4 regions of the Streptomyces bugieae genome follow, and region 3 is predicted to be linked to each of the others. Evidence: riboswitches for the same ligand, from Rfam matches in the RefSeq annotation. Region 3 holds a riboswitch; each other region holds the start of a gene.
What was found. A riboswitch is a leader RNA that binds a small molecule or an ion and turns the genes downstream of it on or off. The one in region 3 is predicted to bind cyclic di-AMP.

Region 1 (7,161 bases), on a different contig from region 3:
GTGCCGTTCGGTCATCCGGACGCAGCCGACGTCGACCGAGCGGGCGGCCCGGACGGAGTCATCACCGAGGACGAACTCGGTCGAGCCGCCGCCGATGTCCACCACCAGGAACGGACGATGAAGATCGGCGCGGCCGGTGAGCTCCTTGGTGGCGCCGTTGAAGGAGAACTCCGCCTCCTGGTCGCCGGTGATCACCTCGGGCTCCACGCCCAGGATGTCCACCACGCCGCGCACGAAGTCCGCGCGGTTCTCGGCGTCCCGTGAGGCCGAGGTCGCCACGAAACGGACCCGCTCGGCGCCCAGGCCCTTGATCACCGCGGCGTACTCCCGGCAGGCCGCGAAGGTGCGCTCCAGCGCCTCCGGCGCCAGCCGCCCGGTGCGGTCCACGTCCTGGCCCAGGCGGACGATCTGCATCCGGCGGTCGAGCTCCTTCAGCTCGCCGGTCGCCGGGTCGACGTCCGCGACCAGCAGGCGGATGGAGTTCGTACCGCAGTCGACGGCGGCGACACGCTTCACTCGGACTCTCCCTCGGTCTCGCTGTCGGTCCCGCTGCACGGGCTCACGCACGGGCCCTTCTTCCACCACTCCGGCAGCATGGCGATCGCCTCGTCACCGAGCGGGTTGACGCCCGGCCCGGCCGCCAGCGAGTGGCCGACGAGGACGTGCAGGCACTTGACCCGGTCGGGCATGCCGCCCGCGCTGGGGAAGCCCTCCAGTACCTCGATGGCGTCCCGCCGCCGGATGTAGTCCTCGTGGGCCGCGCGGTAGGCGGCGGCGAGCTCCGGGTCGGCCGCCAGCCGGTCGGTCATCTCCTTCATCACGCCATTGGCCTCCAGCGTGCCGATCGCGGAGGCCGCGCGCGGGCAGGTGAGGTAGTAGAGCGTGGGGAAGGGCGTGCCGTCCTCCAGGCGCGGCGCCGTCTCGACGACGTCCGGCTGGCCGCACGGGCAGCGGTGCGCGATGGCGCGCAGGCCGCGCGGCGGGCGGCCGAGCTGCTCCTTGAAGGCGGCGATGTCCGCGGCGGTGGGCTCGGTGGGCTCGGTCTGGGGCGGAGGGGTTTCCATGTGCGCTTTCGGTGAGGTGAGGAGTGGAAGGACTGAAGGGCGGAAGGGCGGAAGGGCGGAAGGGCGGTGCGGCGGGGCGGTGCGCGCCGTCCCTGTCGACAGTACGGGTCCGGGCGCGCCGGCGGTACGGGCCGGCGGCACCCCGCGGAGCCGGCGCTACCGCTTGTCGGCCGCGTCGACCGCGTGCCACAGGTTGTCGTACCAGGGGCGCTGCGCGGCCCGCGTCCCCTTGGGGGCGGCGGCGGTGCCGGAGCCGTCCTGGACGATGTATCCGGTCTCGCCCGGCATGACGTAGTGCAGGTGCCGGCGGGCCTGCTGGCGGACGTACTCCGGGTCCTGCCAGCGGGCCTTCTGCTCGCGCAGCCGGTCCAGTTCGGCGCCCGCGTCCCGGGCCTTGCGGCGCTGGTCGGCGATGTCGGAGCGCTGGGAGACGTACTGCCTTATCGGGTACGCGAGCGCGACCACCAGCGAGCACATCACCAGGGCCAGCAGGGCGGCGCGGCCGGTGAGGCGGTTGCGGCGGGCCGGCCGGGCGCGGTAGACGCGGGCGGCGGCCTGCTCGCCGAGCGCCTTGAGTCGGGTCGCGGTCGAGAACCGGTCCGCGGGCACGTCGTCTCCCCTTCACTGACGGACGTCGGTCTGCTTCAAGCAGGTACGTCCCCGGCAACGGTACGGGACCGTCGCCGGGGACGTACGGGGCGCTGGGCGGTCGGCTCGCCCGATCAGCCCTCTCGGGCTCGGGTCAGCCGCCCCGGCGGAACCGCGGGACGCCGAGCTCCGGGGCGTCAGCCCTTGAAGCGGGGGAACGCGCTGCGGCCGGCGTACACCGCGGCGTCGTCGAGGATCTCCTCGATGCGCAGCAGCTGGTTGTACTTGGCGACGCGCTCGGAGCGGGCCGGGGCGCCGGTCTTGATCTGGCCGCAGTTGGTGGCGACGGCGAGGTCGGCGATGGTGACGTCCTCGGTCTCGCCGGAGCGGTGCGACATCATGCACTTGAAGCCGTTGCGCTGGGCCAGCTCGACGGCGTCCAGGGTCTCGGTCAGCGAGCCGATCTGGTTGACCTTGACCAGGAGGGCGTTGGCGGAGCCCTCCTCGATGCCGCGGGCCAGGCGCTCGGGGTTGGTGACGAACAGGTCGTCGCCGACCAGCTGGACCTTGGCGCCGAGCTTGTCGGTGATGACCTTCCAGCCGGCCCAGTCGTCCTCGAACAGCGGGTCCTCGATGGAGACCAGCGGGTAGGCCGCCACCAGCTCCTCGTAGTACTCGGTCATCTCGGCGGCCGAGCGGTCCTTGCCCTCGAACTGGTACTTGCCGTCCTTGTAGAACTCGGAGGCGGCGACGTCCAGGGCGAGCGCGATGTCCTGGCCGGGGGCGTAACCGGCTTCCTTGATGGCCTCGAGGATGAGGTCGAGGGCCTCGCGGTTGGAGCCCAGGTTCGGGGCGAAGCCGCCCTCGTCGCCGAGGCCGGTGGCCAGGCCCTTGGCCTTCAGGACCTTCTTGAGGGTGTGGTAGACCTCGGCGCCCCAGCGCAGGGCCTCGGAGAAGGACTCCGCGCCGATCGGGGCGATCATGAACTCCTGGATGTCCACGTTGGAGTCGGCGTGCGAGCCGCCGTTCAGGATGTTCATCATCGGCACGGGCAGGACGTGCGCGTTCGGGCCGCCCAGGTAGCGGAACAGCGGGAGGTCGCTGGCCTCGGAGGCGGCGTGCGCGACGGCGAGGGAGACGCCGAGGATGGCGTTGGCGCCGAGCGAGCCCTTGTTGTCGGTGGCGTCCAGGTCGAACATGGCCTGGTCGATCAGCCGCTGCTCGGTCGCGTCGTAGCCGACGAGCTCCGGGCCGATCTGCTCGATGACGGCCAGGACGGCCTTCTCCACGCCCTTGCCGAGGTAGCGGTTGGGGTCGCCGTCGCGGAGCTCGATGGCCTCGAAGGCGCCGGTCGAGGCGCCGGACGGCACGGCGGCACGGCCGGTGCTGCCGTCGTCGAGGCCGACCTCGACCTCGACCGTGGGATTACCTCGCGAGTCGAGAATTTCGCGGGCTACGACGACGTCGATGGACGGCACGTTGTCTCCTTCATGGGTGTCTGGAGTTCTGCAGCACGAGCCTAACGGCCCGGGGAGGGTCCGCCTGCCCTTGGCCCGCTCCGTGGGACGGAATAACCCCACAAGCAGCACAAAGGCCCAGCTCACGGGATGTTTGCCGCAATGTTCGCCGAGCGGGGAAAGTCCGGCGGAGCGTCCGGCCGGCGGCGGCGCGGACGGCGGGGTACGGAGAAGCCCCGCCGCGGCGCGCCGGGGGGAGGGGCGCGCCGGACGGGGCCGGTCTCACCAGGGGTGTCCCGGTGCGGGGACGACTCAGACGTGGAGCTTCTGACCCGGGAAGATCAGGTTGGGGTTGCCGCCGATGACGGACTTGTTGGCCGCGTAGACGGCCTTCCAGTGGGTGCCGTGCGCCTTGGCGATCTTGGCGAGGGTGTCGCCGGCCTTGACGGTGTAGTTGCCGTGGCCCTGGTTCTTCTTCGGGGCGGCCGGGGTGCTCTCGTGCTTCGGGGCGGCCGGGGTGCGCTTGACCGCCGCGTCGCTCTTCTCCGGTGCGGACTTGGCGACCGGGGTGCTGCTGTCCAGGTCGGGGGACGGGCCACCGGCGGTCAGACCGCCGGCGCCGGCGCAGGACCAGGCGCCCGGGCCCTGGAGGGCGAGGAGCTTCTCGGCGGCGGCGATCTGCTGGGACTTGGTGGCCAGGTCGGCGCGCGGCGCGTACTTGGTGCCGCCGGCGGCGGCCCAGCTGGAGTTGGAGAACTGCAGGCCACCGTAGTAGCCGTTACCGGTGTTGATCGACCAGTTGCCGCCGGACTCGCACTGGGCGACCTTGTCCCAGGTGGCGACGGAGGCGGCGGAGGCAGAGGTGGCGCCCATCAGCGGGACGGCCACGGCGGCACCGGCGACACCGGCGAGGGTGGCGACGCGGGCGGCCTTGGAGGGACGACGGTGCTTGCCCTTGAAGATCAGCATGGTTCGTTCGTTTCCTCACCGACGCCTACGAGGTGAGCTGTCGGGTTCGGACTGTGAGTCGCCCGGCCGGTGCCATGAGCACCGGGCTTCACCCCAAGCCGGCTGACCCGCTTTCACGGGCCGGGCCGGCGCCTACCTTGGTTCCCCCGCTCCTGCCTACGGCGCTTGCGCGTCAACTGCCTCCGACCACCGGCAGGACTCGGCGTGTGATCGAAGGGGCCCGCTTTGGCGAGCGGTGATGACCGTAATCAGGAACCACCCGGGTGTTCAAACCCCCTCATCTGGACCGAGTTGACCATTTTTGATCACGGAGGGGTCACAAACCCGCAGGTGGGGACCGGTGCGACGGCAGTGGACCCTTCGGGGCCCACCGCCCCACAACGAGACGCTTGTCTCACTTTCGCCAAAGCGGGCCGAAACCGGCGAACTACCCTGCGGACTGCCCGAGATCGAGCTGCTGACCTGGGTGGATCAGGTCCGCGTCGGAGCCGACGACGTCCTCGTTGCGGTCGTAGAGCGCCGGCCAGCCACCCGGCAGCCGGTGCGCCTGGGCGATCGCTGACAGGCTGTCACCCGGCTGCACGGTGTACCCGTCGCCCTCGGCCGGGGGCGTCCGGTGCGCGTCGTCGCCGCGCGAGGCGTGCCGCCCGCCGGAGGCCCGGTCGCCGCCGTCGCCGTCGCCCCGGTCCGCGTCGCCGCGGTGCCGGCCCGAACCGCCCGGCACGCCGTCCGTCGTCGTACCGCCCTGCGATCCGTCGGAGGCCGTGCCGTCCCCCTTGCCCGTACCGGCGCCGTCGCCGGTACCGCTGGCGTCGCTGCCGCTGGTGCCGTCGTCGGAGGGGGCGGTGGTGCCGGACGGATCCTCGCCCCGGTCGCCCGGCGTCGCGTCGCCGGACGGCCCGGACGAGCCGGAGGTCCGGTCGGGGTCGGGGGACGGCGTGCCGGTGCCGGCGGAGTCCGAGGGGTCGGGAGTGGACGGGGACGGCGTGGCCCGCGACGGCTCGTCACCGGCCGGCCCGTCGTCCTCGTCGCCACCGGGGTCGTCGGCCGTCCCGTCGTGCCAACCGGAGGAGCCGGAGCCGGCGGTCCGGTCGTCGTCCGACGGGTCGGGTATCGGGGTGCTGGTGCCGCCCGGGTCGACCCGCGGCACCCGGCCGTCCTTCGTCAGACCGGCGTTCACCGCACAGCTCGGCCAGGCGTCCGGGCCGAGGTCGTCGAGGATCGTCTCGGCCACCGCGATCTGCTGGGCGCGGCTGGCGAGGTCGGGCCGCGAGGCGTAGGCCGCGCCGCCGTGCCGGTCCCACATGTCCTGGGTGAGCTGGAGCCCGCCGTAGAAACCGTTGCCGGTGTCCGAGCTCCAGATGCCGCCGCTCTCGCACTGGGCGACCCGGTCCCAGGTCGCGGTGTCGGCGGCGTGGGCGCCACCGGCGGAGAGCAGAGGCAGTGCGAGTGCCGAGCCGGTCACTCCCGCCGTGACAAAGATGGCCGGTGCTTGACGGGGGCGACGGTGTCGGCCGTTCCCGGAACGCATGCGGATGCCTTTCGCGCGGCGGTTGAGTTGTCGCGATCCGACGGTTTCCTCGGCACTGTGTTCGAGGAGCCGTCGATCGTGGATCGAAAGGTAGCCGGGGTCACGGGTAGTCACAAGTCGGTGTAGCAAAGATCACGCGCAGGTCACGTCCTGACGCTCTGTCACCATCGGCCTCCGTCGCTGGTCAGGGCCGCTCGGACGTGAACTCCACCGGCAGCGACCGCAGTCCGCGCATGATGAGCCCGCCACGCCACCGCAATTCGGCCGGTTCCACCGCAAGCCGGATGTCCGGAAGCCGGGTCAGCAGGGTGGCGAGCGCGGTCTGCCCTTCGAGCCGGGCGAGCGGGGCGCCCAGGCAGTAATGGATGCCGTGCCCGTATCCCAGATGCTGATTGTCACGCCGGGTCAGGTCGAGCAGGTCCGGGTCGGGGAAGCGCGCCGGGTCGCGGTCGGCGGCGGCCAGCACCACCAGGACGGGGTCCCCCTCGGCGATCCGCTGCCCCCCGAGGGTCAGCTCCTCGGTGGCGAACCGCCAGGTCGCCAGCTCCACGGGGCCGTCGAAGCGGAGCAGCTCCTCGACCCCGGTGGTCAGCAGCTCGGTGTCGCCCGCCGCCAGCGACTTCTGCAGCAGCTCGCGCTGGGCGGGGTGCCGGAGCAGCTGGTACGTGCCGTTACCGATCAAGTTCACGGTCGTCTCAAAGCCGGCAAACAGGAGGATGAAGGCCATCGCGGCGACCTCGTTCTCGGTGAGGTGCTCGCCGTGGTCCGAGGCGCGGATCAGCCCGGAGATCAGGTCCTCGTCCGGGGCGGGGGTACCCTCCAGGGTTTCGCGCTTGCGGTGGATCAGTTCGGCGAGATAGCCGCGCATCTTCTTCACGGACCGTGCGACCCCACCGCGCGGGCCACCGCCGTGGCGGATCATCATGCCCGCCCAGTCCCGGAAGTCGTCCTGGTCCTCGCGCGGGACGCCCAGCAGGTCACAGATCGCGTAGATCGGCAGCGGGAACGCGAACTCGTGGATCAGGTCGGCCTCGCCGCGACCGGCGAACCCGTCGATGAGGTGGTCGGTCAGCTCCTGCACCCGGGGCGCGAACTCGGCGACGCGACGGGGCGTGAACGCCTTGCTGACCAGCCGGCGCAGCCGGGTGTGGTCCGGCGGGTCGATGTTGAGCAGATGCGTCATCAGGTTGGCGCTGCGCTCGCCCGGGATGCCGACCTTGCCCTTGCCGTGCGCGGACTCGCTGTGGTGCACCGGGTTCTTGGAGAGCCGGGCGTCGGCCAGCGCCTGCCGCGCCTCGGTGTAGCGGGTCACCAGCCATGCCTCGACCCCGCTGGGCAGCGCCGTGCGGTGCACCGGCGCGTGCTCGCGCAGCCAGGCGTACGCCGGATACGGATCGGACGCGAACTCCCAGGTGAACAGCTCGGGCGCGGGCGGGACCGGCCGGTTGGCCGGGCAGCCCGCGGGGCGGCCCGGAGCGCTGTCCGCGGGCGTGGGGTCCGTAGAGGTGGGGCGGGGCTCGTCGTGCACCCTCTGACCGTAACCGCCCCGGAA
Region 2 (7,161 bases), on a different contig from region 3:
GGTGGACGGGGCGGCGGGTACGGGGGTCGGGGTGGCGGGGACGGGGGTCGGGGTGGCGGGGCGGGGGCTGCCGTCGTCGGTGAGGTGGGGGCGGCCGTGGCCGGCGGGTCGGGTGCGGCGGGGGCCGGCGGGGCGGGCCGATCCGCCGCCGGGGAGTCGGGGCCGGGGCTGGGGCTGGGCGGCGGGGCGGCGAGGGTCTCGGCCAGGGCGTCCATGGCGAGGTGGACGACCGTGACCGGCTTCTCCGGGTGGGCCGCTGCGGCCGTGCGCAGGGCCGCGGCGAGCGCGGCGCCCTCGCTCACGCCCGGGGAGGCGCCGTCCTCCTCCCCCACCCAGGGGATGGCCGTGACGATCACCGCGTCGCAGCCGTCGCCGGAGAGCGTCTCGTCGAGCGCGGCGCGGAAGTCGTCCGGTGTCGCGGCGGAGGGCAGCACCCGGGGGCGCAGCGGCCGGAGGCGCTCGGTCAGACAGGCGTCGTAGGCGAGCAGGGCCAGGGACTCGGAGTTGCCGAGGATGGCGATGCGCGGGCCGGTCGGCAGCGGCTGGGAGGCCAGCAGCAGCCCGGCGTCGATCAGCTCGGTGACGGTGTCGACGCGGATCACGCCGGCCTGGCGCATCAGGGCGGCGACCGTGCTGTCGGGGACGCGGACGGTGGGCACGGCGTGGCCGGGCGGGGCGGTGCCGTTGTGCCGGGCGCCCCGGGCGACCACGACCGGTTTGACGGCGGCGGTGCGGCGGGCCAGCCGGGCGAACTTGCGGGGGTTGCCGATCGACTCCAGATAGAGGATCACGACGTCGGTGTCCGGGTCCTCGTACCAGTACTGGAGGAGGTCGTTGCCGGAGACGTCGGCGCGGTTGCCGGCCGAGACGAAGGCGGAGATGCCGGCGATCCCGCCGTCCCCGGGGCCGCGGGCGTGCAGTCCGCTGAGCAGGGCGATGCCGATGGCGCCGGACTGGGTGAACAGTCCGATGTGGCCGGCGCCGGGCATCTGCGGGGCGAGGGAGGCGTTCAGCCGGACGTCGGCGGCGGTGTTGATCAGGCCGAAGGCGTTCGGCCCGATGATCCGCATGCCGTACGAGCGGGCCTGGTGGAGCACGGCGCGCTGGCGCTCCCTGCCCTCGGGGCCCGCCTCGGCGTAACCGGAGGAGAGGATCAGCACGCCCTGGACGCCGTGTTCGCCGCAGTCGCGGATCACCTCGGGGACGCGCTCCGCGGGGACGGCGACGACCGCGAGGTCGACCGGGTCGGGGATCTCCCGGAGCGCGCGGACCGCCGGTACGCCTTCGGGGTCGAGCCGCCGCAGGTCGTCGGGGAAGGCGTGGTTGACGGCGTGCAGCCGGCCGGTGAAGCCGGCGTCGAGGATGTGGCGCAGGGCCGTGCGGCCGATGCCGCCGGGGGCGCGGCCGGTGCCGATGACGGCGACCGAGCCGGGGGCGAGCAGCCGCTGGACGGAGCGGGCCTCGGCGCGCTGCTCGCGGCTGCGCATCACGGCCATGGACTGCTCGGTCGGTTCGAGGTCGAACTCCAGCCGCACCACGCCGTCTTCGAAGGTGCGCTTCTGGGTGTACCCGGCGTCCGTGAACACCTTGATCATCTTGGTGTTGGCGGGCAGCACCTCGGCGGCGAACCGCCGGATGCCGCGCTCGCGGGCGACGGCCGCGACGTGCTCCAGAAGGGCGGAGGCCACTCCGCGCCCCTGATGGGCGTCCTGCACCAGGAAGGCGACCTCGGCCTGGTCGTCCTCGGGGCTCTTGGCGGGCAGCCCCTGGTCGTTGATCCGGTCGTAGCGGACGGTGGCGATGAACTCGCCGCCCACCGTGGCCGCGAGCCCGACCCGGTCGACGTAGTCGTGGTGGGTGAAGCGGTGCACATCGCGGTCGGACAGGCGCGGGTAGGGCGCGAAGAAGCGGTAGTACTTGGACTCGTCCGAGACCTGTTCGTAGAAGGAGACCAGCCGCTCGGCGTCGTCGGGGGTGATGGGGCGGATCCGCGCCGTGCCGCCGTCGCGCAGCACCACGTCGGCTTCCCAGTGGGTCGGGTATGCGTGGTCCGGCGGCTTCTGCATGCGGACAGCGTACGACCGGCCACCGACAACCGGCCCGGCGCGCGTAATCTCGGGGTCAGGGGGAGGCTGGGAGCACTCCCGGCAGCGTGAGAGAATGGTCTAGACAACAGTCACGACTTTGAAGGGCAACACCATGGCTGAGCGCCGCGTGAATGTCGGTTGGGCCGAGGGCCTGCACGCCCGCCCCGCGTCGATCTTCGTCCGGGCGGCCACCGCCTCGGGCGTCCCGATGACGATCGCCAAGGCCGATGGCAACCCGGTCAACGCGGCCTCCATGCTCGCGGTCCTGGGCCTGGGCGCCCAGGGCGGCGAGGAGATCGTGCTGGCCTCGGACGCCGAGGGCGCCGAGGTAGCGCTCGACCGTCTGGCCAAGCTCGTCGCCGAGGGTCTCGAAGAGCTGCCCGAGACCGTCTGAGTCCCCCGGGACGCCCCTTCGCACGGCGGCCCCGCCACGGTGACCTGAAAAGGTGCCGCGGCGGGGCCGTTTCGCGTGCCGGAGAAATACCGTTCCGGGGGAATGGCCTCCCCCTCCCCCACGCACATGTCACACCCGCTGCCGCGGAATTTTCGCGGCCTGGGACCACTATGCCGGGAGGCAGGTACGGGAAAGCGTGCCGCGGAATGTGCGTACCGGAACGCACGCGCGCAACGGCATACGAAAACGCGCCGATATCCGAATTCAAATCCGGATGCGACGCAATCGCGCCCCGGAAATTCCGCACCCCTTTGTATACGGCCCGATTGTTAAGAACGGGCGCGCGCCGTGTTGACGGGCCGTTTCGTGTCGCTCACGTCGGGCGTGGCGGGGCGCCGCAGCCGGTACACCGGGAGCGACCGCTCGATGTGCGCCGCCATCAGGGCGCGGGCCCGTTCCGCGTCGCCCCGGGCCACCGCGTCCAGCACCGCGCCGTGGTCGTCCCACGCCTCACCGGCCCGCGGCGGCGGCTCCACCGCATACATCCACTCGATCTTGCGGCGCAGCTGGGTCAGCAGTGCGGTCAGGCTGGGACTGCCGGCCGCCTGGGCCAGCGTCTCGTGGAACCAGCCGTCGAGTTGGCGCAGGTCGGCGGGGTTGCCGTGGCGGGCCCGCTCGCGGCCGAGCCGTACCAGACCGCGCAGCACCTTCAGATGGGCGGGGGTGCGCCGGGCGGCCGCGCGGGCCGCACCCAGCGGCTCCAGCAGGGCACGGATGTCGAGCAGGTCGGCGGCCTCCTGCTCGGTGGGCTCGGCGACGCAGGCGCCCGCGTGGTGGCGGGTGGTGACGAAGCCCTCCGACTGCAGGGTGCGCAGCGCTTCGCGGACCGGCACTCTGGAGACGCCGTAGCGCGCCGCCAGGATCTCCTCGATCAGCCGGCTCCCCGGCGCCAGTGCACCGGAGATGATGTCCTCGCGAATCGCCGTGCACACCGCATGCGCGGAAATATGGCCTCGCATCGATCGTGCCTCCGCCGTAATCCCCGGAAAACGCCGCCGGTCGGCGGCTTTTCCGAGACTCTATTCGACCGGCACGGTTTTTCCGACGGACTCCGCGTATTCGGCGATATTTTTTGGCCAGCGGGCGCGGGGATGCGGAGGCGTGCGCCGGGGGTGCGGGCGGGGCGGCCGGACGCCGGCTCAGACGTTGACGCCGTGCGACCGCAGATACGCGATCGGGTCGATGTCGGAGCCGTAGTCCGGGCTGGTGCGGGCCTCGAAGTGCAGATGCGGGCCGGTGACGTTGCCGGTGGCCCCGGAGAGGCCGATCTGCTGGCCGGGGGTGACGGTCTGGCCGACCGAGACGCCGATCGACGACAGGTGGCCGTACTGGGTGTACGTGCCGTCGTGCATCTTGATCACGATGTTGTTGCCGTACGAGCCGCCCCAGCCGGCCTCGACGACGGTGCCCGCGCCGACCGCGTGGACGGAGGTCCCGGTGGCGGCGTGGAAGTCGATGCCGGTGTGGCTTCCGGAGGACCACAGGCTGCTGGACGCCTTGTAGCCGGTGGAGACGTAGGAGTCGGCGACGGGGGCGACGAAGGCGTTCAGACGCTTGCGCTCGGCGTCCCGGGCGGCCCGCTCCTTGGCCTCGCGCTCGGCCTTGGCCTTCTTCCTGGCCGCCTCGGCGTGCCGCTCGGCCTCCGCCGCGCGCTTCTTGGCCTCGGCCTCGGCCTTCGCCTGCACGGCGGCGGTCTCGGCGGCGGCCTGCTGGGCGTCGGCCTGGACCTCCAGGCGGTGGGCGAGTTCGTCACCGAGCACGACGGCCTGGGTGAGGCCGGTGTCCTGCGTGCGCGCCGCGTCGGTGGCGGCCAGCGCCGGCGAGGCCAGGGTGCCGACGACGCCGGAGGTCGCGAGGGTGGCTATGCCGGCGAGCTTGCGGGTCGTCCGGGCGCTGCGGCTGGCCCGGCGGTGCTTCCCGGTGGCACGGGTGAACGCCATGTGCTGGCTTGTCCTTTCCTTCCCTCTCGCCTACCGGGTTAGCTGACGGGTTCGGAGCAGGAAGGTCTCCTACGGGCTCCTCCGGAGAGGGGCCCGATTCACCCCAGGGACGTGGGTCCCCGGCTCCCCTGGCTCGCGCCGTACGGGGACTCGGCGATGACTGTCCGGTGCCACTGTTGTGGCGGAGTTGTGACGAACAGCCGGACCGACGCTAATCGGGGCCACTTCGCGGAGCCAAACGGAACCACGATTTTGTGCGGGATCCCACAAGTTCCGACCCAACGAGCCCTTACAAACCGGACATACGACGGACAACCGACGGACTCGGGCGGACAGGTACGGACTCCGGCCGACGAGCGGCGGACATACGACGGCTCCCGCGGTGCGCGAACACCGCGGGAGCCGACCGGTCGTGACGCGTCGTCATGCGCCCTGGGCGGATCAGCCGCTGACGACCTTCACCTCTCCGATGCCCAGCGCCTTGACGGGCTCGGTGATCTGCGCGGCGTCGCCCACCAGGACGGTCACCAGGCGGTCCACCGGGAAGGCGTTGACGGCGGCGGCGGTCGCCTCGACCGTGCCGGTCTCCGCGAGCCGGAGGTACAACTGCGCCTGGAAGTCGTCCGGGAGCTGCTGCTCCACCTGGTCGGCGAGGGTGCCCGCGACGGCCGCCGCGGTCTCGTACTTGAGCGGCGCCACCCCGACGAGGTTCTGCACCGCGACGTCCCGCTCCTCGTCCGTCAGCCCCTCTGCCGCGAGGGTCCGCAGCACCTTCCAGAGGTCCTCCAGCGCGGGCCCGGTGGAGGCGGTGTCCACCGAGCCGCTGATGGCGAGCAGCGCCGCGCCGGTGGTGCCCTCGGGGGACGTGGGGGCCGTGGAGCGCAGTACCTGGCCGAAGGCGCGCACGCCGTAGGTGTAGCCCTTCTCCTCGCGCAGGACGCGGTCCAGACGGGAGGTGAGGGTGCCGCCCAGGCAGTACGTGCCGAGCACCTGGGCCGGCCACACGCGGTCGTGCCGGTCGGCGCCGATCCGGCCGATGAGCAGCTGGGTCTGGACGGCGCCGGGGCGGTCCACGATCACCACGCGGCCGGTGTCGTCGGCGGCGATCGGGGTGGCCTTGACCGGCTCGGCGGTCGAACCGCTCCAGGCGCCGAGGGTGTCGGCGAGCGCCGCGGCCAGGTCGACGCCGGTGAAGTCACCGACGATCACGGCGGTGGCCGTGGCGGGCCGGACGTGGGCGTCGTAGAAGGCGCGCACGGCCGCGGCGTCGATCCGCGCGACGGTCTCCTCGGTGCCCTGACGGGGGCGGGAGATCCGCGCGGTGGCCGGGAACAGCTCCTTGGAGAGCGCCATAGCCGCACGCCGGGCCGGGTTGGCGAGCTCGTGCGGGATCTCGTCGAGGCGGTTGCGGACCAGCCGCTCGATCTCGCTCTCCGGGAACGCGGGGGCGCGCAGCGCATCGGCGAGCAGGCCGAGCGCACGGGTCAGCCGGGACGCCGGGACCTCCAGGGAGACGCGTACGCCGGGGTGGTCGGCGTGCGCGTCCAGGGTGGCGCCGCAACGCTCCAGCTCGGCGGCGAAGCCCTCCGCGTCGTATTTGTCGGTGCCCTCGGACAGGGCGCGCGCCATGATCGTGGCGACGCCGTCCAGGCCCTCGGGCTCGGCGTCCAGCGGGGCGACGAGGTTGATCTCGACCGCGACGACCTGCTGGCCGGGGCGGTGGCTGGTCAGGAGCGTGAGGCCGTTGGGCAGTTGGCTGCGCTCGGGGGCCGGGAAGGCCCACGGCTTGGGCGCGCCGCTCTGGGGCTGCGGGTGGAACTGCATGGTGCTCCCTGCGGAATCCTGGCGGGTGTCGTCGCTCACTGCTCCGTCTCCCCTTCCTCGGCGGCGTTGCCGGCCGGCTCGGTGGGCTCGTAGACGAGCACCGCACGGTTGTCGGGGCGCAACCGGGCCTTGGCGACCGCCTGCACCTCCTCGGGGGTGATGTCCAGGACCCGCTGCACGGCGGTCAGCGCGAGCTGCGGGTCACCGAACAGGACGGCGAACCGGCACAGTTCGTCGGCGCGGCCGCTGACCGTCGCCAGACGGTCCAGCCATTCGCGCTCCAGCTGGGCCTGCGCCCGTTCCATCTCCTCCGGGGTGGGCCCCTCGGCGGCGAACCGCGCCAGCTCGTCGTCGACCGCGCGCTCGATGGCGGGCACCTCCACCCCGGCGGACGTCTTCACGTCCAGCCAGCCCAGGGAGGGCGCACCGGCCAGCCGCAGCAGGCCGAAACCGGCGGCCACGGCGCTGCGGTCGCGACGCACCAGCCGGTTGTACAGGCGGGAGGACTCGCCGCCGCCCAGGACGGTCAGGGCGAGGTCGGCGGCGTCCGCCTCACGGGTGCCGTCGTGCGGCAGGCGGTAGGCCGCCATCAGGGCACGGGAGGGCACCTCCTCCTCGACGACCTCGCGCAGCTCGGTGCCGACCACATCGGGCAGCGTGCCGTCCCGGGGCGGCTGCTTGCCGTCGTGGGAGGGGATCGAGCCGAAGTACTTCTCGATCCAGGCGAGCGTCCGGGCGGGGTCGATGTCGCCGACGACCGACAGGACGGCGTTGTTGGGCGCGTAGTACGTACGGAAGAACGCCCGGGCGTCCTCCAGGGAGGCGGCGTCCAGATCGGCCATCGACCCGATGGGGG
Region 3 (7,161 bases):
CACCGACGAGCACCCCTGACGCCCACCGGTCCCCTCCGGCACAATGGTCGTGTGCCCGCCACGCCCTCGTCCGCCGGCGTATCCGCCCGCATGAGCCTGCAAGCCCGCCGGGACACCGGTCCCGAAATGGCGGTGCGACGCCTCCTGTACGCCTCCGGCCGCCGCTACCGGCTGCATCAACGGGTCCCCGGATTTCCCCGTCGCACCATCGACATCGTGTTTCCGGGACACAAAGTTGCGGTTTTCCTCGACGGCTGCTTCTGGCACGGCTGCCCCGCGCACGCCACACACCCCAAGGCCAACGCCGAGTGGTGGCGCAACAAACTCGACGGCAACATCGCCCGCGATCGCGAAACGACAGAACATCTCACGGAGCACGGCTGGACGGTGTTGCGCTTCTGGGAACATGAGGACCCGCAAGACGTCGCGGCCCGTATCGCGACCACCCTCTCCACCACGGGCCGGCGCCGTCGCTGAGCCCGAGGTGCGGGTTTCCTGCCGACCTCTCCCAGCTGGGGTTTGACGCAAGGTCACATTCCTTGCAAGGAGAATGCCCACTGTCCGTCAGGCCGGCTACACTCGCCGGCATGACCATGCGCGCCCCTGACCCCATCACGGTGATTGACCTGTTTTCCGGGGCAGGCGGGCTGACCCAAGGGTTTCTCCGCGTCGCGGCTGACGGATCCGTCATCGCGGAAGACGACTCGGCGACGGCATCGGCATTCACCCCGGTGGCTGCGGTGGAAGTCGATGCCGCTGCGGCCATGACGTATGCGGAAAACTTCGGAGATATTTCAGGCGACACCGCCCACATATATCTCGGAGACATCGCCAATTGGGCACAGGAAGACCTGCCGAAGGCCGAGGTAATCTTGGGAGGCCCTCCTTGCCAGGGATTCTCGGGGCTGGGCAAGGAAAATCCCAACGACCCGCGAAACCAATTGTGGAGACAATACTTCAAGGTCGTCGAAAAGGTTAATCCGAAGGTTTTCGTTATTGAAAACGTCGACCGATTCATTACCTCGCAAGAATTCGATCACCTCCGCACCGAATTCAAGGAGGCCGGCTACGAGATCTGCGAGAAACTGCTCAACTCCGCGGATTTCGGAGTCCCCCAGGCGCGCCGGCGCACCATCATCATCGGTACCCGGTCGGACCTTCCGATGGTGACGCACCCACGACCGACACACCAACGCGTCGATCAGCCACCGATCCCTGCGCCTCGACCCGGAGGGGACACCCAGCTCAGCTTCATGGAGCCCCTGGTTCACAGTCACGAGGTACAGAACCCCTGGGTGACACTCGCCGAGTGCCTCAAAGACGTCACGCCGAGAGTGACGACCACAGACCTTCCCCATGTGACCGCTGACGGCACTCCCGCTTCGGTGCGCATCTCCCGCAAAATCGAAGAGACCGGCCACCTGGACCGGGACTTCATGGAACGTATTCGCGCTATGATGCCCGGTCCGTTTCGATCGTCTCAGCTACACATCGGCAGAAATCCAACAGCTCTGTCACTCGCGCGCTACAAGGCCATCCCCCGCGGCGGCAACCGACACCACCTGGCGCATGCCTCACAGGCCAATGGGAAACTACTTTCGACGGAAAGTTGGATGAACCATCAATCAGGCTCGGGGGACGTCATGGGACGGCTGGTGTGGGAAAAGCCATCCGTGACCATCAGGACGGAGTTCTTCAAGCCGGAGAAAGGTCGCTATCTGCATCCTGATGAGCATCGGCCGATCACCCATCTCGAAGCTGCCCTGATCCAGGGGTTCCCGCAAAACTTTCGCTGGTTCGGCAGCAAGTCGCAGATCGCTCGGCAGATCGGCAACGCGGTACCGGTCGGGCTCGGCACCGCCATCGCGAAGGTCATCCGGCATGCATTGCGTGGAGAGCAGGGCTGACTGCCGGGCCGCAGCCGGGCACGGGCGAGGCAGGAGCGGGCATCCGGCAAACACCATGTCAGTGACCCGACGCCCCGTGGATCCACCGTGGCGCCGGCTCGCTGTGGGCCGAACTCCCGGGCGTAGGCTCACAGAAGTTGTCTCTTCTGTGGTTTCTCTGGTGTCTCTTCTGAGGAGTGGAGTGGGCATGGCCGGCGTTCCGAGCAGTGTGGTGGCGGCGAGTGGGTTGCTCGGGGGTTATGGGGTGGCTCGGTGGACGAAGAAGCGGCCGTTGGGGGGTGTGGCGTTGGCTGCGGCGGGGGCGGTGGCGGCTCGGGAGTGGCAGCGGAAGGCCGGTGGTAAGACGGCGGCGGCGCTGAGTGGGGCCTACGTGGCGGCGTTCGTGGGGTCGCATCCGTTGGCCAAGAAGATCGGGGCCTGGCCTTCGGTGTTCGCGGTGGCGGGTGGGGTGGCGCTGGCGTCCTGGGCGGTGGTGGACCGGCGGGGGTAGTGCGCCCGGCGGCGTTGCGGTGCGGGTGGGAGGGGAGCGGGGCCCTGGGGCCCCGCTCCTTCCCTGTGCGGCGGGCCCGCGTCCTGGACTACGCCGACGCCTCGTTCAGGAGGGTGAGTTCGGGGGCGGTGAGGGTCAGGTCGGTGACGGCCAGCAGGGGGGCGAGCTGGGCGGTCGTGCGGGCGCTGGCGATCGGGGCGGCGACCGTCGGCTGGGCGGCGAGCCAGGCCAGCGCGACGGTGGCGAGCTCGGCGCCATGGGCGGCGGCGACCGTGTCGAGGGCCTCCAGGACGCGGGGGCCACGGTCGGTGGACAGGTACTGCGCGGCCTTCCCGGACCGGGCGCTGTCGACCGCGGCACCCGGCCGGTACTTGCCGGTCAGGAAGCCGGAGGCCAGGGCGTAGTACGGCACCGCGGACACGCCGTTGCGCGCGGCCACGTCGGCGAGTTCGCCCTCGTACGTGTCGCGGGAGACCAGGTTGTAGTGCGGCTGCAGGGCCACGTAACGGGCCACGCCCTCGCGGTCGGAGAAGGCGAGGGACTCCGCGAGGCGCTGCGCGGAGATGTTGGAGGCGCCGATCTCCCGGACCTTGCCGGCCCGGACGAGGTCGTCCAGGGCGGTCAGGAACTCGCCGACCTCGACCGACTCGTCGTCGTAGTGGGTGTAGTAGAGGTCGATGTAATCCGTGCGGAGACGGGTGAGGGACTCCTCGACCGCGGACTTGATGGTGGCGGCGGACAGACCCTTGTAATCGGGGTGCGCGCCGACCTTGGTGGCGATGACGATGTCGTCGCGATGGCCGCGGGAGGCCAGCCAGTTGCCGAGGACCGCCTCGGACTCGCCGCCCTTGTTGCCGGGCACCCAGGCCGAGTACACATCGGCGGTGTCGATGAAGTTGCCACCGCCCGCCACGTACGCGTCGAGTACGGCGAACGACTCGGCCTCATCGGCGGTCCAGCCGAAGACGTTGCCCCCGAGGGAGAGGGGGGAGACGGACAGCGAGCCCAGGGCCCTGGGCGTACGGGAGTTGTTGCTTGTCGCGCTCATGGTGGGGGCAGCGTCGCGGGGCGGGTGGTTATTCCCGCTTACGGGAGTTATTCCCGTTCCTCGGATACTCCCGTTCCTCGGATACTCCGGTTCCCCGGACGGCGGCCACCCTCGCGCCGTGGCCGCCCGCCCCGCCCCGCCCGTCAGGTGTTCAGACGTTGACGCCGTGGTCGCGCAGCCAGGGCATCGGGTCTATCGGGTCGCCGGCGCCGGGGCGTACCTCCAGGTGGAGGTGGGGGCCGGTGACGTTGCCCGTGGCGCCGACCCGGCCGATGACGTCGCCGGTGCTGACCTTGCCCGAGGTCTTGACCATCGAGGACAGGTGGCAGAACCAGAGCTCGGTGCCGTCGTCGAGGGTCAGGACGATGCGGTAGCCGTACGAACCGGCCCAGCCGGCCTGGGTGATGGTGCCGGAGTGCACCGCCTTGACGGGTGTGCCGGTCGGGGCGGCGAAGTCCTGGCCGGTGTGGTCCGCGACCCAGCGGTCACCGGCCTGCCCGAAGCTCGCGGTGAGGGTGTACGAGGAGACCGGGGTGATGAAGCTCTGCGCCAGTTTGGCGAGGCGTTCGGCCTCCGCCTTTCGGCGGGCCTCCTCCTCGGCCTTGCGCCGGGCCTCGGCCGCCGCCTCCTTCTTGGCGGCCGCGGCCTTCTCCGCGGCCTTCAGGTCCGCGGCGGCGTCCGTCGTGGCCTGCTTGATCGCGGCCTGCTCGGCGGCCTCGCGGGCCTCCTGTTCGGCGGCGCCCTGCTGGGTGTCGGCCTGCTGGAGGATGCGGCTGCGCAGCGCCTCGCCGGCGTTCGCGCCGGAGCCGGAGTCCGTACCCGTACCCGCGTCGGAGCCCGTGCCCGAGCTCGATCCGGCGTCCGTGTCTCTGCCCGGGCCGGTGAGCGGGTCGGCGGAGGTGGCGGCGGAAGCGGTGTGCGCGCCGCCGTCGCCGTGCGAACCGCCGTCGGATATCAGGTCGCCGACGCCGGGCAGGGAGGCGGCGTCCGGGAGGTGGTCGGCGACCGCGTCGGCCACTCCGCCGAGGTCGGGCATCGAGATCGGCACCGGCGGCCGGCCCTCGGCCGTGGCCATCCCGCCCGCACCGACCGCCGCGATGACGCCGACGCCCAGGACCGTGCCACCGCGGGCGAGGCCACCGCCGCGCTGCTTGGCCACCCGGTGCTTGCCGCGGACCGGGCGGACGGACTCCTCGGTGGGGTTCCATTCCTCCCACTGGCCGTCGGCGTCACCGTTCGTCCCGCCGGCCGTCGCGAAACGGGCGTCGGTGACGAAAGCGGTGTCGCCGGGACCCGCGAAGGCGTGGGGAGCTCCCGACGCGTACGGGGCGCCCGGGCCCCGGTCGTCGGACTCGTAGGTGGACGGAGCCTCGGGGACGGGCCTGTTGGACGCCACGGGGGCGCACTCCTTTCCTTCCTTCTCGCCTACCGGGTTAGCTGACGGGTTCGGAGCAGGAAGGTCTCCTACGGGCACCCTCTGGCGAAGGCGTCCGATTCACCCCAAGGTGGTGGTTCCCCGGTTCCCTTGGTGCAGTTCGAGGTGCTGGAGGTGCGTGAAAAGCGCGTGCGGGATTCGGCGTCGGCGCACGGTGCCGCCTCTTGCGGCGGCTGGGACGACCGCGCTGCGTTATCGGACAGTAATAGAGATCGCGGCGGTTTTCCAAGCCTTCCCGGGAATCCATATGCCTCGCGCACCAGCTTTGGCGTGGTCTTTTCCGGTCACCATGGCCATAAATCGGGCGAGTTGGCCGCACCACCCCGTGCCGCGTCTAAACGATCTCTCGATGATTGTGCGTCAGTTGTTATGCGGAGGGGTGCCTGCCCATTACGGAACGTGAAGACGTAACGTCGGATCATGGTCGTCAACGCCGAGCGCCCTGGACACTCCGAGCGCCCCGGACCCTCCGAAAGTCCCGGATACGCCGAGAACCCCGGACCCGCCGAACGCCTCCGCAACACCGGTCACGGGCGGCACGGCCGTCCCGGCCACCGCGGCGGCACGACCGGAAGCGCCCAGGACGTGGCGCGGCGGTACCAGGAGTTCTCCTGGCGCGAGGCGCGCGGGCGGTCCGACGCCCACGAGGAGTTGAGCGCACGGATCGGCCAGGACCAGGAGTTGTGCGAGCTGCTGGCGGGGTCGCTGCCGGCCGGCGACAAGCAGCAGCCCCAGCTCCTGCTCGCCGCCGTCCGCCATCTCGACGGCCCGCACGCGGAGCAGGGCCCGCGCGGCGCGGCGGCCTACGGCCGCTGGCGCGAATGGACGATCCGGCACTGGGACCAGGTGCGGGACGTCATCCTGCGCCGCGGCACCCAGACCAACGAACCGGCCCGCTGCGCCACCCTGCTGCCGCTGCTCGCCCGGCTGCCCCAGCCGCTGGCCCTGCTGGAGGTCGGCACCTCGGCCGGGCTGTGTCTGCACCCGGACCGCTATCGGTACGCGTATGGATACGGATACGAAGAGGGCTCCGGATACGAAGACGGCTACGGGTACGAAGGCAGGTACGGATACGGGGACGCGGGCGCGCCGGGTCCCGGGCACCCGGGCGGGCACGGAACGGGAGCCCACCACCGGGTCGTCGGCGCCGGAGCGCACGCCCCGCTCGTCGAAGTGGGCGCCTTTGACAGCCCCGTGGTCTTCCCCTGTCAGGTGCAGGCGCCGGTGCCGGCGCCGGCAGCGCAGCGGGCGCACGTCCCCGCCCGGCTCCCCGAGGTCGTCTGGCGGGCCGGGATCGATCTCGCACCGCTCGACCCGGTCGCCGAGCCGGACGACCTGCGCTGGCTGCGGTCGCTCGTATGGCCCGGCGACGAGGCGCGGGCGGACCGGTTGTCCGCGGCCGTCGACGCGGTGCGGGCGGTGCCGCGACCGCGGATCGTCCGCGGGGACCTGATCGACGAACTGCCCGCGCTGGCGGCCGAGGCACCGGACGGGGCGACCCTGGTCGTGTTCCACACCTCCGTGCTGAGCTATCTGCCGTTCGCCCGGCGCGAGGAGTTCGCCCGGCTCGTACGGTCGGTCCTCGACGGGCGGGACGGCGGCGGGCACTGGGTCTCCCAGGAGCACCACTCCGTGCTGCCGTGGCTCCCCCTGCCCGCGCACCACACCCCGCGCCCGGACGACCCGCTGCAGCTGACCCTCGCCCTGGACGGGCACCCGGTCGCGCTCACCGGCCCGCATGGACAGAGCTTCCGCCCGCTGTAGTGGGCCCCTGACGGTCCTTTGGCACACCCTTGTCGGAGCGTCCGCCCGCTGTGGAGCGCCGGGTCGGCGGCCTTGCGCGTACCCCCGCAGGTCGCCGAGCTCTCACTCCCCCATCGGCCGCTGCAGCGCCAGCAGGGCCATGTCGTCCGCCGGGGCGCCGCCGGTGTGCCGGGCGACGTCCTCGATGAGGGCGTCCAGGAGGCCGCCGGGACCCGGGAAGTGCCGGCCGCGGAGCTTGTCCGCGGGGTCGTAGAAGCGGCCGCGCAGGTCGCGGGCCTCGGTCACGCCGTCGGTGAAGAAGAGGAGCAGCGCGCCGGCCGGGAAGAACGACTCGTCGGAACGGTCCGGCCAGCCCGCCACCTCGCTCATCCCCAGCGGCAGCGCCGGCGCGGCGGGCGTCAGCTCGCACAGCCCGCCGTCCGGGCCCAGCAACAGGGGCGCCGGATGGCCACGGTTGAGGACCCGCAGCACCGACCGCCCGCCGGCGGGGATCTCGGCCAGGACCGCGGTGGTGAAC
Region 4 (7,161 bases), on a different contig from region 3:
CGAGCCGGTGGGGATCCCGCCGAGCAGACCGCCGTCGCGCCCGCCGCCCCCGCGGTCCGCCCGGCCGCCCGCCGTCCCGGCCCGCGAGCCGTCCCGTCCGGCCATCCGGCCCCGCTGCTCCGCCGTCAGCCGGGCCAGCAGCTGCTCCGCGGCGTCCAGTTTCCGCACGACGGTGACCCGGTGCTTCTTCAGCGTGGTCTCGTTCCGGGTCAGCCGTTCCGCGGTCTCCTCGGCCCGCTGCCGGACCTGCCGCACGCTGCCGAGCCGGCGCGCGTACCCGGCCACCGCGCTCGCCTGGTGGCTGCCCGTCCGCTCCAGCACCGCGGCGCCGTCCAGATAGCGCTGCGGATCGGCGGACAGCAGCAGCCGTACGGTGGGGTCCACGCCGCCGGAGCGGTACTGGGAGGCGGCCAGGGCGCCCAGCCCGGCCCGCGCGGTGTTCAGCTTCTGGGTCCTGCGGGCGGCCTCGTCCTGCAGCCTGCTCAGCTCCTCGCGTGCGGTCTCGGCGGCTTCCTTCGCGCCGTCGTACTTCTGTGTGGCCACCTCTGCCTCCTGGTACAGCGCGTCGACCCGGCCCTTGACCTGGGCGGGGGTGGGCAGGTTCGCCGCCTGGCCGGTGCCGTCGAAGGCGGTGGCGGTGGCGGCGCCGGCGAGGGCCAGAGTGGCGGCCGTGCGGGCGGTGCGCGCGGTGCGCGAGCCGCCGGTGAGCGAGGCGAGCGGATGCTGCCTGGGCTTGCGGTGCGAGGCCACGGTGGCCGTCACTTCCTTCCCTTCGGGCCGTGGGTCCGGCGGCGGCCCGTGAGACGGGGCGGCCGCCGCCGTACCTCTCGGCGGGGCGGCCGACGGAACGCCGGTGCGGGGTCCGGCGCGGCGGGGAGTCGGCCGCCTGGAGGAGGACGCTAAGCCCGGGCGTCACGGGGGTGGGCTCGCTTGCGCGGCATTGTTCGGTTTCGACCGCTGCCGGAACGCGGCTGACCGGAGCGCCATCGCCCGGTCGCCGGGGCCGCTCCGCGCTGACCGAAGCGGCGAATGTGGACGCCCTGCCGGAAAGGGCGTGCTATGCGGCGGATACGATCCGGCCCCATGGACGTAGTCATCAATATCTTCGTCGGCCTGCACATCATCGGCATCGCCGCCCTGCTGGGCGGCTTCCTGACGCAGATGAAGGCGATGGGTGCGGGCACCGCCCGGTTCGTTCCGGCCATGCTGCACGGCGCGCTGACGATGCTGGTCACCGGCATCGTGCTGGTCGGCCTCAACCAGGCGCAGGACCACCCGGTCAACACCATCAAGATCGGCATCAAGATGGCCGTCCTGGTGGTGATCCTGGCGCTGGTCTACGTCAAGCGGGACGAGGAGCAGATCGACAAGGCGCTGTTCGGCGCGGTCGGCGGCCTCACGATGGCCAACATCTTCATCGCCGTCCTCTGGACCTGAGAGCGCCGGCCGTACGGTCCCGGGCCCGTAGTGCCCGGGACCCGGCAACGGCGCACCCACAGCAGCACACCGCGCGGCCGTCGCGCTCCGGGATCCGGAGGCGAGGGCCGCGCGGTGGCGTGTGGGGGGTGGCCGTGGGGGGTGGGCCGTGGGGAGCGGGGCCGGGCGTCAGCCCAGGCGGACGCTCCCGTAGATCGGCATGTAGTAGATCGACTCCTCCCGGACGTTGGCGCCCGGGTGCGGGGCGTGGATCATCTTGCCGCCGCCTATGTACATGCCGACGTGGCTGATGTCGTCGAAGAAGAAGACCAGGTCACCGGGTTGCAGGTCCTTGGTCGCCACCCGCTGGCCGACCTTGACCTGTTCCCAGGTGGTGCGCGGCAGATCGACCCCGGCCGCCTTCCACGCCGCCTGGGTCAGCCCCGAGCAGTCGTAGGACGAGGGCCCGGTGGCGCCCCAGACGTACGGCTTGCCGATCTGGGCGCGGGCGAACGCCAGGGCCTTCTCGGCCTTGGTGGACTGCGAGCCCCCGGTGGAGCCGCCGGTGTCCCCGCCGGTCTGGCCGCCGGTCGAGCCGCCGTCCTGCTGCCGCTGCCGCTCGCGCTCCTGCTGCTTGCGCGCCTCCTCCGCGGCCCGGCGCTTGGCCGCCGCCTCCTTCTGGCGCTCCAGTTCGGCCAGCCGCGCCTTCTCCTGGGCGGTCAGCCGGGACAGCAGCTGCCGGGCCTCGGCGAGCTTCTGCTGCACGGAGCGCTTGGACTCCTTCAGCGCGGCCTGCGTGCTCTGCAGCTGATCCAGGCTGCGGCTCGCCTCGGCCCGCTGGCGGGCGGCGGCCGCGGCCTGCTGCTGGTAGTCGGTGACGGCCTGCTGCTGCCGCCCGGTCAGCCGCTCCATCAGGTGGCTGCGGTCGAAGAACTGCTGCGGGTCCTTGGCGAGCATCAGCTGCGCGGTCGGGTTCATGCCGCCGGTGCGGTACTGCGCCGAGGCGAACGTCCCGAGCTCCCGCCGGGACGCGTTCATCTTCTCCGCCCGCTTGGCCGCGGCGTTGAGCAGCCCGTCCACGGTCTCGCGCTGGTGGTCGGCGCGCTCCTTGGCGGCGTTGTACTTCTGGGTGGCCACCTCGGCCTGCCGGTAGAGGCCGTCGACCTTCTGCTTGACCTCTTCGATGGTGGGCTTGGGGGCCCTGGGGGCGGCGTCGGCGGTCTGCGAGAGCAGGGTGACCGAGGCGAGTGCGGCGGTGGTGAGCCCGGCCGCCGTACGGCGGCTCCCGGGCGAGGTGAGAACGCTGGTGCGCGGCTTGCGATGGGACGCCAAGGCCGGCAACTCCTTCCGTGGACCGCCTACCGGGTTAGCTGTCGGGTTCGGGCGGTGTCGCTGACGGAAGGCCGTGCCCTACGGTCCGTACGTCCGCTGGCGTCGGTCGGACGGATCGATTCACCCCGGTGTTGCTGGTGGGTCCCCGGCTCCGGGTGACCCGGGCGTGACCGGAGGGACACGTCGCGGGCAGGGCCGGACTCGGCGTGGGCGGCCCGTGCGAACGCTGTCGTCCGCGGGGAGGCGGGCTGCCTGAGCGAGGACGTTAGCCAACTCGTGTGGCTCCTGTGAAGGCTGATGTTCGATATGCCCGAAACCTTTTCGTGACCTGAGTGATGCCGTTCCGCTTTGTGGCCGTCCCGGCCACTTGTCCACAGTCCCCGGCACGCTGTCGGTGCGGCGGCCTAGACTCGGTGGGCGATGAGCAGCCTCTTTGACGACAGCTTCCTGGCGGACCTCGGCCACAAGGACGAGGAGCCCCCGCCGCCTCCCGAGGACGAGCACGGGCCGGTCCCCGAGGAGATCCCCGCCGACCTGTTCGGCGGGCGGTTCGACGCGCCCGTGCCCAGGGACGCGTACTACCGCGACGGCGCCGCCCGCCCGGCCATCGACCCCGCCGCGCTGCTCGAGGGGCTCAACGACCAGCAGAAGGCCGCCGTGGTGCACACCGGCGGCCCGCTGCTGATCGTCGCCGGCGCCGGCTCCGGCAAGACCCGGGTGCTCACCCACCGCATCGCGCACCTCCTCGCCGAGCGGCACGTCCACCCCGGCCAGATACTCGCGATCACCTTCACGAACAAGGCCGCCGGCGAGATGAAGGAGCGCGTCGAGCAGCTGGTCGGCCCGCGCGCCAACGCCATGTGGGTCTCCACCTTCCACAGCGCCTGCGTGCGGATCCTGCGTCGCGAGTCCAAGAAGCTCGGCTTCACGTCCTCGTTCTCGATCTACGACGCCGCCGACTCCAAGCGCCTGATGTCCCTGGTCTGCCGCGATCTGGACCTCGACCCCAAGCGCTTCCCGCCCAAGTCCTTCAGCGCGAAGATCTCCAACCTCAAGAACGAGCTCATCGACGAGGAGACCTTCGCGGGGACGGCCGCCGACGGCTTCGAGAAGACCCTGGCCGAGGCGTACGCGATGTACCAGGCGCGGCTGCGCGAGGCCAACGCCCTGGACTTCGACGACATCATCATGACGACGGTCAACCTCCTCCAGGCCTTCCCGGACGTCGCCGAGCACTACCGCCGCCGCTTCCGGCACGTCCTCGTCGACGAGTACCAGGACACCAACCACGCCCAGTACACCCTCGTCCGCGAGCTCGTGGGGACCGGCACCGCCGACATCCCCGCCGCCGAGCTGTGCGTCGTCGGCGACGCCGACCAGTCGATCTACGCCTTCCGCGGCGCCACGATCCGCAACATCCTCCAGTTCGAGGAGGACTACCCGGACGCGACCACGATCCTGCTGGAGCAGAACTACCGCTCCTCGCAGACCATCCTGTCGGCCGCCAACGCGGTCATCGAGCGCAACGAGAACCGCCGCCCCAAGAACCTCTGGACCGACGCCGGCGCCGGCCCCAAGATCAACGGCTATGTCGCCGACACCGAGCACGACGAGGCGCAGTTCGTCGCCGACGAGATCGACCGGCTGACCGACGCCGGCGACGCCAAGGCCGGCGACGTCGCCGTCTTCTACCGCACCAACGCCCAGTCCCGCGTCTTCGAGGAGATCCTCATCCGGGTCGGGCTGCCCTACAAGGTCGTCGGCGGAGTGCGCTTCTACGAGCGCAAGGAGGTCCGCGACGTCCTCGCGTACCTGCGCGTGCTCGCCAACCCCGAGGACAGCGTCCCGCTGCGCCGCATCCTGAACGTCCCCAAGCGCGGCATCGGCGAGCGCGCCGAGGCGATGATCGACGCCCTGTCGCTCCGCGAGAAGATCACCTTCCCGCAGGCCCTGCGCCGGGTCGACGAGGCGTACGGCATGGCGGCCCGCTCCGCCAACGCCGTCAAGCGCTTCAACGTCCTGATGGAGGAGCTGCGGACGATCGTGGAGTCCGGCGCCGGGCCCGCCACGATCCTGGAGGCCGTCCTGGAGCGCACGGGCTACCTCGCCGAGCTCCAGGCGTCCACCGACCCGCAGGACGAGACCCGGATCGAGAACCTCCAGGAACTCGCCGCGGTCGCCCTGGAATTCGAGCAGGACCGCGGCGAGGAGAACCCCGGCACCCTCTCCGACTTCCTCGAACAGGTCGCGCTGGTCGCCGACTCCGACCAGATCCCCGACGAGGACGAGGAGGGCAGCGGCGTGGTCACCCTCATGACGCTGCACACCGCCAAGGGCCTGGAATTCCCCGTCGTCTTCCTGACCGGCATGGAGGACGGCGTCTTCCCGCACATGCGCGCGCTGGGCCAGACCAAGGAGCTGGAGGAGGAGCGCCGGCTGGCGTACGTCGGCATCACCCGCGCCCGCGAGCGGCTGTACGTCACCCGCTCGACGATGCGCAGCGCCTGGGGCCAGCCCTCGTACAACCCGCCGTCGCGGTTCCTGGAGGAGATCCCGGACGACTACGTCGAGTGGAAGCGGACCGGCCCGGCGACCCCGTCCGCGTCGATGGGCGGGCTCTCGTCCCGGGGCGGCGGCGGTGGCGGCTTCGGCGGGGGCATCGGCTCCTCGCTGTCCTCGTCCCGCGCCAAGGGACCGAGCGGGTTCGCCACCCGCCGGACCGGAGACCGCCAGGTGGTCTCGCTGGCCGTCGGCGACCGCGTCACCCACGACAGCTTCGGGCTGGGCACGGTCGTCGCCGTCAAGGGCAGCGGGGACAACGCCGAGGCGACGATCGACTTCGGCGGCGAGAAGCCCAAGCGGCTGCTGCTGCGGTACGCACCGGTGGAGAAGCTCTGACGGAGTTCCGGGCGCCGGCCGGTGGCCGGCGCTGCAGGAACGGTACGGCGGGGGTCAGTTCGGATTGAGGCCGTGGCTGCGCAGCCACGGGATCGGGTCGACCGCCGCGCCGCCCCCGGGACGCACCTCGAAGTGCAGATGCGGACCGGTGGAATTGCCGGAGTTGCCCGAATAGGCAATCTGCTCACCGGCCTTGACCGAACCCGACCGGATCTTGGTGCTGCTCAGATGGCAGTACCAGGTCTCCGTGCCGTCCGGCGCGGTCACGATCGCCATGTTGCCGTAGGCGGAGTTCCACTGGGTGCGGATGGTGCCGTCGGTGGCGGACATGACCGGGGTGCCGTAGCTGACCGGGAAGTCGATGCCGGTGTGCACGGACATCCAGTTCACGCCGGCCTGGCCGAAGAGCGCGCTGAGCCCGTGCTGGGTCACCGGCAGGACGTACTTCGGCCGCAGCGCCTCTTTGCGGGCGGCCTCCTGCTCCTTGCGCTTGCGTTCCAGCGCCTGGCGTTCCTTGAGGTCGATCCGTTCCTGGGTGCGGCTGGCCCGGTCGCGGAAGTCGTCGGCGCCGGCGCTGAGTCCGGCGAGCTGGGTGTCGAGCTTCTTGTTGGCCGCGGTCCGCTGGACGCCGCCCGGGTCCGGCGCGCTGGCCTGGGTGGTGGTGTCGTCCTTGTCGTTGCCGCCGAGACCGGCGACGGACGCGGCGGCGACCCCGCAGACGCCCATGGCGGCGACCGACGGCACGGCGACGGTCAGCAGCGCCGAACGCTTCGCCGGGCGGCGCCGGCCGCGGCCGCGGACCGGCTTCCCGGCGGCGGGCCCGGCGACCCGCCGGGAAGCGGGGGCGGGGGCCGGGGAGGTCACCGGCATCGCCTGGGTCGGGGCCTCGGCCACGGCGGCGGCGTCGCCGTCGTGGGCTTCATCGGTCAGGCCGCCGGTGTCGTCGCGGTCGTCCCAGGTGGCGGAGTCGGCCGGGGGCGGGCCGGGCTGGGCGGGGATGCCGGCCATCAACGGCTGGTCGGTGGTGGACCAGATCGCGGTGGCTTCGTAGCTCGCGGTGTCGAGCTGGTCCGTGCTCATCGCGTCGACGCCGACGGCGTCGAAGGTCGCGGTCTCGAAGGCCGCCGTCTCGAAGGCCGCGGTCTCCTCGACCGCGGTGGCCTGCTGCCCGAGGGCGTCATAGCCGGCCGTCGTCCCGTACGCCTCGTGCGTACCCACCGTCTCGTAGCCGCCGGTCGTCCCGTACGCGTCGTACGCGCCGGCGGGGTAACTGCCGGTGTCGTAGCCGGTGGTGGGGTAGCTGCCGGTGTCGTACCCGCCGACGCCGTAGACCGTGGCGCCGTGGGTGTCGTAGCCGCTCGGGTCCTGCGCCGGGGTCTCGTACGCGGTGTGCGCGTACGGGTCGTAGGCGCCGCTGTCCCACTGCGCCGTGGGGTAGCTGCCGGTGTCGTACCCGCCGGTGGCGTAGCCGTCGCCCGCCGCCGGGTAGGTCCCGGTGCCGTAGTCGGTGGTGCC

Region 1: linked by a shared signal. The riboswitch ahead of V2J85_RS35820 (transglycosylase family protein) and the one ahead of V2J85_RS36455 (M23 family metallopeptidase) in region 3 are both predicted to bind cyclic di-AMP.
Region 2: linked by a shared signal. The riboswitch ahead of V2J85_RS25300 (M23 family metallopeptidase) and the one ahead of V2J85_RS36455 (M23 family metallopeptidase) in region 3 are both predicted to bind cyclic di-AMP.
Region 4: linked by a shared signal. The riboswitch ahead of V2J85_RS17990 (C40 family peptidase) and the one ahead of V2J85_RS36455 (M23 family metallopeptidase) in region 3 are both predicted to bind cyclic di-AMP.

Annotation. Positions count from the first base shown of each region.
Region 1 is NZ_JAZBJP010000042.1:32,352-39,512, forward strand. Features, by position in the region: gene V2J85_RS35800 (Ppx/GppA phosphatase family protein) at 1-516, opposite strand, end outside; gene V2J85_RS35805 (DUF501 domain-containing protein) at 513-1,064, opposite strand; gene V2J85_RS35810 (FtsB family cell division protein) at 1,221-1,673, opposite strand; gene eno (phosphopyruvate hydratase) at 1,850-3,130, opposite strand; gene V2J85_RS35820 (transglycosylase family protein) at 3,422-4,078, opposite strand; cyclic di-AMP (ydaO/yuaA leader) riboswitch at 4,086-4,252, opposite strand; gene V2J85_RS35825 (LysM peptidoglycan-binding domain-containing protein) at 4,506-5,543, opposite strand; gene V2J85_RS35830 (cytochrome P450 family protein) at 5,794-7,029, opposite strand.
Region 2 is NZ_JAZBJP010000019.1:25,251-32,411, forward strand. Features, by position in the region: gene V2J85_RS25285 (bifunctional acetate--CoA ligase family protein/GNAT family N-acetyltransferase) at 1-2,066, opposite strand, end outside; gene V2J85_RS25290 (HPr family phosphocarrier protein) at 2,200-2,481, shown strand; gene V2J85_RS25295 (GntR family transcriptional regulator) at 2,811-3,500, opposite strand; gene V2J85_RS25300 (M23 family metallopeptidase) at 3,681-4,481, opposite strand; cyclic di-AMP (ydaO/yuaA leader) riboswitch at 4,494-4,647, opposite strand; gene V2J85_RS25305 (M16 family metallopeptidase) at 4,923-6,305, opposite strand; gene V2J85_RS25310 (M16 family metallopeptidase) at 6,341-7,161, opposite strand, start outside.
Region 3 is NZ_JAZBJP010000045.1:18,402-25,562, forward strand. Features, by position in the region: gene V2J85_RS36430 (PrsW family intramembrane metalloprotease) at 1-19, shown strand, start outside; gene V2J85_RS36435 (very short patch repair endonuclease) at 52-477, shown strand; gene V2J85_RS36440 (DNA cytosine methyltransferase) at 588-1,907, shown strand; gene V2J85_RS36445 (hypothetical protein) at 2,095-2,397, shown strand; gene V2J85_RS36450 (aldo/keto reductase) at 2,486-3,445, opposite strand; gene V2J85_RS36455 (M23 family metallopeptidase) at 3,597-4,841, opposite strand; cyclic di-AMP (ydaO/yuaA leader) riboswitch at 4,853-4,998, opposite strand; gene V2J85_RS36460 (DUF2332 domain-containing protein) at 5,301-6,644, shown strand; gene V2J85_RS36465 (PP2C family protein-serine/threonine phosphatase) at 6,747-7,161, opposite strand, start outside.
Region 4 is NZ_JAZBJP010000009.1:116,581-123,741, reverse strand. Features, by position in the region: gene V2J85_RS18000 (C40 family peptidase) at 1-762, opposite strand, end outside; gene V2J85_RS17995 (hypothetical protein) at 1,084-1,437, shown strand; gene V2J85_RS17990 (C40 family peptidase) at 1,606-2,748, opposite strand; cyclic di-AMP (ydaO/yuaA leader) riboswitch at 2,756-2,925, opposite strand; gene pcrA (DNA helicase PcrA) at 3,169-5,646, shown strand; gene V2J85_RS17980 (M23 family metallopeptidase) at 5,701-7,161, opposite strand, start outside.